DNA from 3 places in the Kitasatospora sp. NPDC086801 genome. Region 3 is predicted to be linked to each of the others. Evidence: riboswitches for the same ligand, from Rfam matches in the RefSeq annotation. Region 3 holds a riboswitch; each other region holds the start of a gene.

Region 1 (3,263 bases), on a different contig from region 3:
GTCGAACCACCCCGGGGGAGCTGACGCCCGTGCCGGAAGGCCACATCATCCACCGCCTCGCCGCCGAGAACCGGAAGGCCTTCGGTGGCCGCCCGGTCGAGGTGTCCAGCCCGCAGGGCCGGTTCGCCGACGAGGCCAAGGCGATCGACGGGCAACTGCTCACCGGGGCCGAAGCCGTCGGCAAGCACCTGTTCCTCGGCTTCGAGGAGGGCGCCTGGGTGCACGTCCACCTCGGCCTCTACGGCGGCTTCACCTTCGGCACCGGCCCCGCGCCCGAGCCGGTCGGCCTGGTCCGGCTGCGGCTGGCCAACGACGACGGCTACGCCGACCTGCGCGGCCCCAACACCTGCGCGCTGGTCACCGGCGCGGAGAAGGCCGCCGTCGCCGCCCGGCTGGGCCCCGACCCGCTGCGCGCCGACGCCGACCCGGAGGCCGCCTGGCGCCGGATATCGGCCAGCCGGACGACGGTCGCCGCGCTGCTGATGGACCAGAAGGTGCTGGCGGGGGTGGGCAACGTCTACCGGGCCGAGGTGCTGTTCCGCCACGGGATCGACCCGCACCGCGCCGGCCGCGACCTCACCCGGGGCGAATGGGACGCGATCTGGGCCGACCTGGCCGCCCTGATGCGCGAGGGCGTCGGCGCGGGCCGGATCGACACCGTCCGCCCCGAGCACACGCCCGAGGCGATGGGCCGCCCGCCGCGGGTCGACGACCACGGCGGCGAGGTGTACGTCTACCGGCGGGCCGCGATGCCCTGCCTGGTGTGCGGCACCGACGTCCGCACCGAGCAGCACGCCGCGCGCAACCTGTTCTGGTGCCCCGCCTGCCAGGCGGCCTGACCGGGTTCGCCGCTTCGCCGGGCAACCGGCCGACCGCCCACCGCCACCACGGGGTTGACGCCCTCCGGCCGTCGACGAACACCCGGCCGGGCCCGTCCTCCGGGAGAGCCGGTCAGCCGGTTGCCGCGCTGGGCTCGTGGTGTTCGGCGGCGGCGCACGCGTCGAGGAGGGGGCGCAGGGCCTCGTCCACGAGCCGGTAGCGCACGATGCGCCCGTCCTTGTCCCCGGTGACCACGCCCGCGGTGCGGAGCAGCCGCAGGGCCTGGGACACGGCGGGGTCGCGCATGCCGGTGGCGACGGCGAGATCGGTGACGGCGAGCGGGCCGGCCCGGTGGAGGGCGAGCAGGAGGGCGAGCCGTCCGGGGTCGGCGAGCAGGGAGAACCGCTCGGCCCAGGTGCGGACATGCGCGGGGTCGCCGATCGCGGCGATGGCCTCGCAGACCCGGTGTCCGTCGATGGTGCGGTGGCCCGCGCGGTCGGCCGGTACGAGATGCATGCGCACATTGTTGCAGGAGGGGGCCTGTGATCCTGGACACCTGCGCGGGTGCGCAGCCTTGCAAGGGTGGGTCCTGGCCCCTACGGTGTTCCCCGCCGTGGTGCTCGGGAAGACCGGTGACGGATCCTCAGGGGTCCCAGTCCGGAGCGGCCCTCGCCACTGTGATCGGGCCGTCGTGATCGTCGACGACGGAGAGACGTCCGTACCCACGACGCCACTGGGTGCCTCGCGCACCTGGGAAGGCGGGTACGGGATCCCCGTAAGCCAGGAGACCGGCCACGGCATCTCACGAAGTGTTTCCACGAGGTGCTGGAGCGTGACCCGAAGATGACCATGCCCGAAACCGCCGCCGCCGAGGCGCCGGCGACACCGCCCGTGCTGCCCACGTTCCGCTGGAAGCGCGAGGACACCATCCGCACGGCCGGGCTGATGGGGGTGATCCTGGCCATGCACGTGGTGGCCTTCGGAACGCTCGTGTTCCTGGTCGCGCCCCACAACTACGCGGTCGGCACCCAGGTCTTCGGCGTGGGCCTGGGGATCACCGCGTACACCCTCGGCATGCGGCACGCCTTCGACGCCGACCACATCGCGGTGATCGACAACACCACCCGCAAGCTGATGGCGGACGGCAAGCGCCCGGTCTCGGTCGGCTTCTGGTTCGCCCTCGGGCACTCCTCGATGGTGGTGCTGATGGCCGCCCTGGTGGCGGGCGGTGCGCAGTTGGCCAGCACGCTGATGGACGACGACTCGACCACCCACAAGTGGCTCGGGATGGTCGGCACGACGGCCTCCGGCGCGTTCCTCTACCTGATCGGCGCGCTCAACCTGGCCGCGCTGCTCGGCATCCTCAAGGTGTTCCGGGCGATGCGGGCCGGGTCGTACGACGAGGCGCAGCTGGAGGAGCACCTCGACTCGCGGGGCTTCATGGCCCGGGTGCTGAACCGGGCGACCCGGTCGATCACCCGGCCCGGGCAGATGTTCCCGGTGGGCATGGTGCTGGGGCTGGGCTTCGACACCGCGACCGAGGTCACCCTGATGGTGATGGCCGGGTCGGGCGCGGCGGCCGGGCTGCCCTGGTACGCGATCGTCTGCCTGCCGCTGCTGTTCGCGGCCGGGATGAGCCTGTTCGACACGCTGGACGGGACGTTCATGAACTTCGCGTACCAGTGGGCCTTCGCCAACCCGGTCCGGAAGGTGTACTACAACCTGACGATCACCGGGCTGTCGATCGCGGTGGCCTTCGTCATCGGCACCATCGAACTGGTCGGCGTGCTGCACGAGAAGCTCGACCTGACCGACCCGGTCACCGGCTGGATCGCGGGCATCTCGCTGGACAACGTCGGCTACGCGATCGCCGGGCTGTTCGTGGTGGTCTGGGCCGCGGCGATCGCCTACTGGAAGCTGGCCCGGGTGGAGAAGCGCTGGGCGGCCGCCGAGTAGCGACGGCTGCGATCAGCGAAGGCAGCGAGCAGCGACGGCGCCTCCCCCCGGGATCCCGGGGGGAGGCGCCGTTTCGTCGCTGCGGGTCGGTGCCGGTCGTCGGGCGGGCGGGGTTCAGCGCTCTTCGCGGAAGTCGACGTGCCGGCGCGCGACCGGGTCGTACTTGCGCAGGACCATCCGGTCCGGGTCGTTGCGGCGGTTCTTGCGGGTCACGTACGTGTGGCCGGTGCCGGCGGTGGAGCGGAGCTTGACGACGGGGCGCAGTTCACTGCGGGCCATGGGTGTCCTCCCGGGTGGGCGGGGTGTTCGGGGCCGGGGCGAAACCGTACACCGAAATGGAAGTCATTTTCATCTGGTGTAACGTGAGCTCCGTCCCGCCCATTCCCGGACACCAGGGAGCACCCATGTCCGCCCACTGCCAACTCACCGGCCGCCGGCCCGGCTTCGGCAACGCGATCTCGCACTCGCACCGCCGCACCCGCCGCCGC
Region 2 (3,263 bases), on a different contig from region 3:
CGCCGACGAAGGCCGCCGCCTGCCCGATCGTGACTCCGTTCATCCGCCCATCCTGCCCCGTGTTCGAGCTCGGCGGCTACCGTGACCTCGGCGGCTACCGTGATCTCGTCGACTCCTTCGAGCTCGGCGGCTGAGCGGAGCACCTCAGAGCGTCGGCCGGGCCGGATCGGCCTGCCCGCCGCAGAACACCTCGTCCGCAGAACACCTCGTCGACGAGCCGGTGCATCGCCGCCTGGAACGCCCCGCCGATGGACAGATCGGCGTCGTCCACGCAGTTCAGCGCGGCGGTCAGGGTCTTGCTGCCGTCGGGTGTGCTGTACATCAGCGCCGCGTGGCCCACGGCGGCGCCGTTGTGGGAGATGACGGTGCCGCCGCCGTCCGTCTTCACCACGAACACGCCCAGGCCGTAGTCCATGTTCGGGATGCCCGTCGGGTGCGGGGTGCACATCTCGGCCAGCAGCGGGGCCGGCAGGAGCCTGCCGCCCAGCAGCGCGGAGATGAAGGTGTGGAGGTCCCGGGTGGTCGAGATCATGTCGCCGCCGCTGGAGATCCAGGAGGGGTTCTGGCGGGTGATGTCGATGGTCCTCCGTTCGCCGGCCTCCTCGTACCGGTAGTAGGCGTGGGCGTGCGGCTCGGGGATCTCCGGCGAGGCGTCCGGCGCCACGGTGCCCGACAGCCCGAGCGGCCCCAGGATCAGCCGCCGCATCTCCTCGGCGACCGGGCGGCCGGTGACCTTCTCGATCAGCAGCCTGGCCAGCACGTAGTTGGTGTTGGAGTAGCTCCAGCCGGCCCCCGGTTCGAACCGGGCCGGCTTGGACAGCGCCAGCCGTACCAGCTCCTGCGGCCGGTAGGTCTTGAAGCGGTCGTCCACCCACTCCCTGCCGGTGGTGCTGTAGGGGATGGCGATCCCCGGCACGATCGTCCCGTCGTCGTAGACCTCGCCGGTGTGGTTGAACACCCCGCTGGTGTGCTGCAACAGCATCCGCACCGTGATCCGCTCGTCCAGCCCGAACCCGGGCAGGTGGTCCGCCGCCGGGGTGTCCAGCCCGATCCTGCCCTCGGCCACCAGGTGCAGCACCAGGGTCGCGGTGAAGGTCTTGGTGTTGCTGCCGATCCGGACGTGCCCGTTCGCCGGCGGCTTCGCGGCGCCGCCCAGTTCGGCGGCCCCGGCGCTGCCGACCCACTCGCCCCGCTCGTCGTGCACGCGCAGCGACACCCCGACGAAACCGGAGTCGACGATCTCCTCGATCGCCTGCTGTAGCCCTGGGCGGTCCTGCCCGGCGGCGGCGGCCGTCGGCGACTCGGCGCCGTACGCGGGGGTCCGCAGGGTGCTCCCGTGCTGGCCGGAAGAGGTGAGGGACATGGTGGTGTGCTCCTTCGCATCGGTGCTGCCCGGGTCGGCGTCGTGCCGCTGAGAGGAGCTTCCGCCCTGACCCGAGGTCAACCTCAACGGTGATCCGGCTCACAGCCGCCTCCCGGGCCCGGGGCGGCTCCGGGAGCGGGGCGCCGGCCCGTTCGGGCGGCCGCCGAAGCTCGTACGCGTCCGGCCGCGTCCCGCACGGCGATCGCCGTGGGCCAGGCGACGGCGTCTCACCATGCGAACAGCTGCCGCGATTTCCGCTTCGGCCCGCGCGTTTTGCCCCTAAGCTGACGGCGCAGCTGGTTCGCCCCGTCCGCCAGGCAGGGCGTCGCAAGAGGGAACCCGGTGGGAATCCGGGACTGCCCCGCAGCGGTGAGTGGGAACGACCGCCGTCATACGCACTGGGCCCGGATCGGGTCTGGGAAGCGACGGCCAGTAGGTACCGGACGCCAACAGGCCCGGTGCGCCCACGAGTCCGAAGACCTGCCCGCTGCCCGCCCGCGGACCGTTCCGCGTGCGGACATCCCGGTGACCTCGAGGGCGGGTCGGCGAACACACCAGGCGGATCGGGCCCGCGCGTCCACGGCGGCCGCCGCCCGGTTCGTCATCCCTTCGCGCTCTCGTCCCGTCCCCGGGCACTTGAGGAGACAGACTCGCGAAGGAGAGTCCCTTGACAGCGAAGTCCGCAGCCGCGGCGACCAGGGCCACCGTGTACGGCTACCCCCGGCAGGGCCAGGGCCGGGAGCTGAAGAAGGCGATCGAGGGGTACTGGAAGGGCACGGTCACCGCCGACGCCCTGCGGGACACCGCGGTCGGCCTGCGCCGGGAGAACTGGGCGCAGCTCGCCGAGGCCGGTGTCCGGGAAGTGCCCACCGGCGACTTCTCGTTCTACGACCACGTGCTGGACACCACGGTCGCCGTCGGCGCGATCCCGGCCCGCCACCGGGCGGCCGTCGAGGCGGACGCGCTGGACGGCTACTTCGCGATGGCGCGCGGCACCCAGGAGGTCGCGCCGCTGGAGATGACCAAGTGGTTCGACACCAACTACCACTACCTGGTGCCCGAACTCGGCCCGGACACCGTCTTCACGGCCAACCCGGACAAGGCCGTCGGGGAATTCCGGGAGGCACTGGCGCTCGGCCACGAAGCCCGGCCGGTCCTGGTCGGCCCGCTGACCTACCTGCTGCTCGCCAAGCCGGCCCCCGGTGTCGCCGAGGACTTCCAGCCGATCACCCTGCTGGACCGGCTGCTGCCCGTCTACGCGCAGCTGCTGGCGGACCTGAAGGCGGCCGGGGCGCAGTGGGTCCAACTGGACGAGCCCGCCCTGGTGCAGGACCGCACCCCGGCCGAACTGAACGCCGCCGCCCGCGCCTACCGTGAGCTGGGCGGCCTGCCCGACCGTCCGAAGCTGCTGGTCGCGAGCTACTTCGACCGTCTGGGCGAGGCCCTGCCGGTGCTGGCCAAGGCCCCGGTCGAGGGCCTGGCGTTGGACTTCACCGGCCCGGCCGTCGGGAACCTGGACGATCTGGCCGCCGTCGGCGGGCTGCCCGGCAAGCGGCTGGTCGCCGGGGTGGTCGACGGCCGCAACATCTGGATCAACGACCTGGAGAAGTCGCTGGCCACCCTGGCGACCCTGCTCGGCCTCGCCGAGCGGGTCGACGTCGCGCCGTCCTGCTCCCTCCTGCACGTGCCGCTGGACGCCGCCGCCGAACGCGACGTCGACCCGCAGATCCTGCGCTGGCTCGCCTTCGCCAAGCAGAAGGCGAGGGAGGCGTCGTTGCTGGCCCGGGGCCTGCGCGAGGGCACCGGGGCGATCGCCGCCGACCTCGCCGCCAACCGCGCCGACCTCGCCTCGCGCGCCAAGTCGCCGATCACCCACGACCCGGCCGTCCGCGCCCGTACC
Region 3 (3,263 bases):
GGAGTACCCGGTCAGCCCGCTGGTCTCCGGGCACGACTACCTGGACGACGCCGGCCGGCCGCGCTGGCACCTGCACCTGGCCGACAACTCCCCGACCGCCACCGCCCACTTCAGCGCGGTCGCCTGCATGGGCCTGGCCGTCCACCTGACCGAGCTGGGCGCCGACCGGCTCGGCATCTGCCAGGCCGCACCCTGCCGCAACGCCTACCTGGACACCTCGACCAACCGCTCCCGCCGCTACTGCTCGGACCGCTGCGCGACCCGCGCCAACGTCGCCGCGTACCGGGCCCGCAAGCGCCAGGAGGCCGAGGCCGCGGCACTCGGCGCCACCGGCTAGGGCGCCTGGAGCTCCTCCGCCCAGACGCCCAGGCGGCGGGCCAGGCCCGGCACCCGGGCCTGGCCGGTGGTCAGCAGCAGCCGCTCCAGCCGCCGCCCCGGCGCCAGCCAGGCCGGGCGCGGGCGCAGCCGCAGCAGCACCCGGCCGAGCACCAGGTCGTCCGGCACCGGGCCGTAGCTGCGGCTGTCGCTGTCCACCGGCCGGTTGTCGGACAGCAGCCACCAGCCCCGCTGGCGCCGCTCGGCGGCCCGCTTCACCACCAGCAGGTCCTGCTGGAAGGGGTGCCGGAAGAGCACCACCGCGCCGGGCCGGATCGGCGCGCCGTAGCGCACCAGCAGTTGGTCGCCCTCGCGCAGGGTCGGGACCATCGACGGGCCCGCCACGTCGACCAGCCCGAACGGCACCGCGCCGCCGCCCCGGCCCCGCCCCCGGGGTTCCGTGCCCACCGGTTCCGTGCCCGCTGGTTCCGTGCCCGCCGGTTCCGTGCTCCGCGCCACGACTCCTCCTCCCGGACCACCCGGTCCCAGTCTGCCGTACGGACCGTCACCCCGTTCGATCCGTTCGATGTCCGGATTACCCCGGTTGCGGGTCCGTCTTTTGCCCTAGGCCCATCGCCCGATCGCGAAACCCCGGGGACGGAAGGGTAATCTCGGGCGCGGGAAGACGATCTAAGGAAGGACTCCCATGTTCTCTCGTCTGTTTGCACCGCGCGCCACCGCTCACGCCCACTGTGACCTGCCCTGCGGCGTGTACGACCCGGCGCAGGCCCGGATCGAGGCCGAGTCGGTCAAGGGCACCCAGGAGAAGTACCAGGCCAACGAGGACCCGGCATTCCGCACCCGCGCCCTGATCATCAAGGAGCAGCGTGCCGAGGCCGTCAAGCACCACATCTCGGTGCTGTGGAGCGACTACTTCAAGGCCCCGCACTTCGAGAAGTACCCGCAGCTGCACCAGCTGATCAACGACACCCTGAAGGCCGCCTCGGCCGCCAAGGCGTCCACCGACCCGGCCACCGGCCAGGCCCTGCTGGACCTGATCGCCGAGGTCGACAAGATCTTCTGGGAGACCAAGAAGGCCTGAGCCTGACAGGTCGCCACCCGACCGCCCCCGTCCGCAGCGCCGGACGGGGGCGGTCGTGCGTTCACGCCCCATCCGATCCGGTAAGGGTTGCCTAGCCTGAGTGGCTGTTATGCTGCCAGGGCGTCCGAGGGGGAAGTCCGGTGTGAATCCGGCGCTGACCCGCAACGGTGAGCGCGGCCCCAGAACCGCGCCAGCCCGATCGCCCTCGGCCGCTGAACTCCCGACAACTCGCCGTGGACTGCGAGGGGATGGCGCCCGGGCCCGTGCCCGACCGGTGCCGCCCCCGCGCACCCGCGGCCCGAGGCAAGGCGCACCGTGAGCAGCACCGCAGCCGCGGGCAGTGGCGCAACGAGCCCGCCCGCCCGTCGAATACCCGCCGTCCCGCTCGCCGTCGGCCTGGCCGCCGCCCTGGTGCTCTCCCTGCTCTGCGGCGTGGCGCTGGGCGCCTCCGGGATCGGCCTGCCCCGCGTCCTGCGGCTGCTGGCCGCCGGGCTGACGGGCGGACGGCTGGAGGCGGACGAGGCCGCCGCCTACGCGATCGTCTGGGAGATCCGGCTGCCGCGCGCCGTGCTGGCCTCCGTGGTCGGCGCCGGGCTGGCCGCCACCGGGGTCGCCGTCCAGGCCCTGGTGCGCAACGCGCTGGCCGACCCCTTCGTGCTCGGCATCTCCTCCGGCGCGGCCGTCGGCGCCAACGCCGTGCTGCTGCTCGGCGCCTTCGCCTCGCTCGGGATGTGGGCGATCTCGGCCTCCGCGTTCGGCTCCGCGCTGGTCGCCATGGTGCTGGTCTACCTCGCGGCGCGAACGGCCTACGGGCTCACCCCGCTGCGGCTGGTGCTCACCGGCACCGCGCTGTCCTACGGCTTCTCCGCCGTCACCGCGCTGATGGTCTTCGCGGCCGCCCGCGGCGAGGCCGCCCGGGACGCCATGATGTGGCTGCTCGGCAGCCTCGGCGGCGCCACCTGGGGCTCGGTGCCGATCGCCGCCGTCACCGTGCTGGCCGGCCTGGCGTACCTGGCCTGCGCCGCCGGCCGGCTGGACGCGCTCGCCATGGGCGACGAGACGGCCGCCTCGCTGGGCGTGGACCCGGACCGGCTGCGCCGCGAGCTGTTCGTGGTGACCGCCGCCGTCACCGGCACGGTGGTGGCCGTCAGCGGGGCGATCGGCTTCGTCGGGCTGATGGTGCCGCACCTGGCCCGGATGCTGGTCGGCGCCGGGCACCGCCGGGTGCTGCTGGTCGCGCCGCTCGCCGGGGCGCTGCTGCTGGTCTGGGTGGACATCGTCTCGCGCACCCTGCTGGCGCCCGCCGAACTGCCGGTCGGGGTGGTCACCGCGGTGCTCGGGGTGCCCTGTTTCCTGCTGCTGATGCGCCGTCGCGGCTATTCCTTCGGAGGCCGCTGATGGATCTCTCCCTGGACTCCGTCTCGGTCGAACTGGCCGGCGCCCGGCTGGTCCACGACGTCGCCCTGGACGCCGCCGCCGGGCAGGTGGTCGGGCTGGTCGGGCCGAACGGCAGCGGCAAGTCGACGCTGCTGCGCTGCGTCTACCGGGCGCTGCGGCCGGCTGCCGGGGCCGTCCGGCTGGACGGCGCGGACCTGCACGCGCTGACCGCGCGCGAGGCCGCCCGGCGGGTGGCCGCGCTGCCCCAGGAGCACTCCGCCGAGTTCGACTTCACGGTGGCCGAGGTGGTCGCCATGGGCCGGCTCCCGCACCGGCGCGGACTGGGCGGACCGAGCCGGGGCGACCACGCGCGCTGTACGGAGGCGCTGCGCAAGGTCGGCGCCGAGCAGCTGGCCGGGCGGGGCTTCCTGAGCCTGTCCGGCGGCGAGAAGCAGCGGGTGCTGATCGC

Evidence for each region. Region 3 has a riboswitch for cobalamin ahead of ACIPLC_RS06560 (FecCD family ABC transporter permease). Riboswitches for the same ligand answer to the same signal wherever they lie in the genome.
Region 1: it holds a riboswitch for cobalamin, as region 3 does, so the genes downstream of both, ACIPLC_RS26375 (HoxN/HupN/NixA family nickel/cobalt transporter) here and ACIPLC_RS06560 (FecCD family ABC transporter permease) in region 3, are expected to answer to the same signal.
Region 2: it holds a riboswitch for cobalamin, as region 3 does, so the genes downstream of both, metE (5-methyltetrahydropteroyltriglutamate--homocysteine S-methyltransferase) here and ACIPLC_RS06560 (FecCD family ABC transporter permease) in region 3, are expected to answer to the same signal.

The regions. Positions count from the first base shown of each region.
Region 1 is NZ_JBIVAX010000029.1:80,240-83,502, forward strand. Features, by position in the region: gene ACIPLC_RS26365 (Fpg/Nei family DNA glycosylase) at 30-839, shown strand; gene ACIPLC_RS26370 (ArsR/SmtB family transcription factor) at 952-1,335, opposite strand; cobalamin riboswitch at 1,417-1,631, shown strand; gene ACIPLC_RS26375 (HoxN/HupN/NixA family nickel/cobalt transporter) at 1,663-2,775, shown strand; gene rpmG (50S ribosomal protein L33) at 2,890-3,054, opposite strand; gene rpmB (50S ribosomal protein L28) at 3,180-3,263, shown strand, end outside.
Region 2 is NZ_JBIVAX010000036.1:46,303-49,565, reverse strand. Features, by position in the region: gene ACIPLC_RS29080 (MerR family transcriptional regulator) at 1-43, opposite strand, end outside; gene ACIPLC_RS29075 (serine hydrolase domain-containing protein) at 95-1,363, opposite strand; cobalamin riboswitch at 1,644-1,866, shown strand; gene metE (5-methyltetrahydropteroyltriglutamate--homocysteine S-methyltransferase) at 2,031-3,263, shown strand, end outside.
Region 3 is NZ_JBIVAX010000003.1:317,542-320,804, forward strand. Features, by position in the region: gene ACIPLC_RS06545 (CGNR zinc finger domain-containing protein) at 1-337, shown strand, start outside; gene sodX (nickel-type superoxide dismutase maturation protease) at 334-705, opposite strand; gene sodN (superoxide dismutase, Ni) at 1,022-1,417, shown strand; cobalamin riboswitch at 1,505-1,643, shown strand; gene ACIPLC_RS06560 (FecCD family ABC transporter permease) at 1,733-2,815, shown strand; gene ACIPLC_RS06565 (ABC transporter ATP-binding protein) at 2,815-3,263, shown strand, end outside.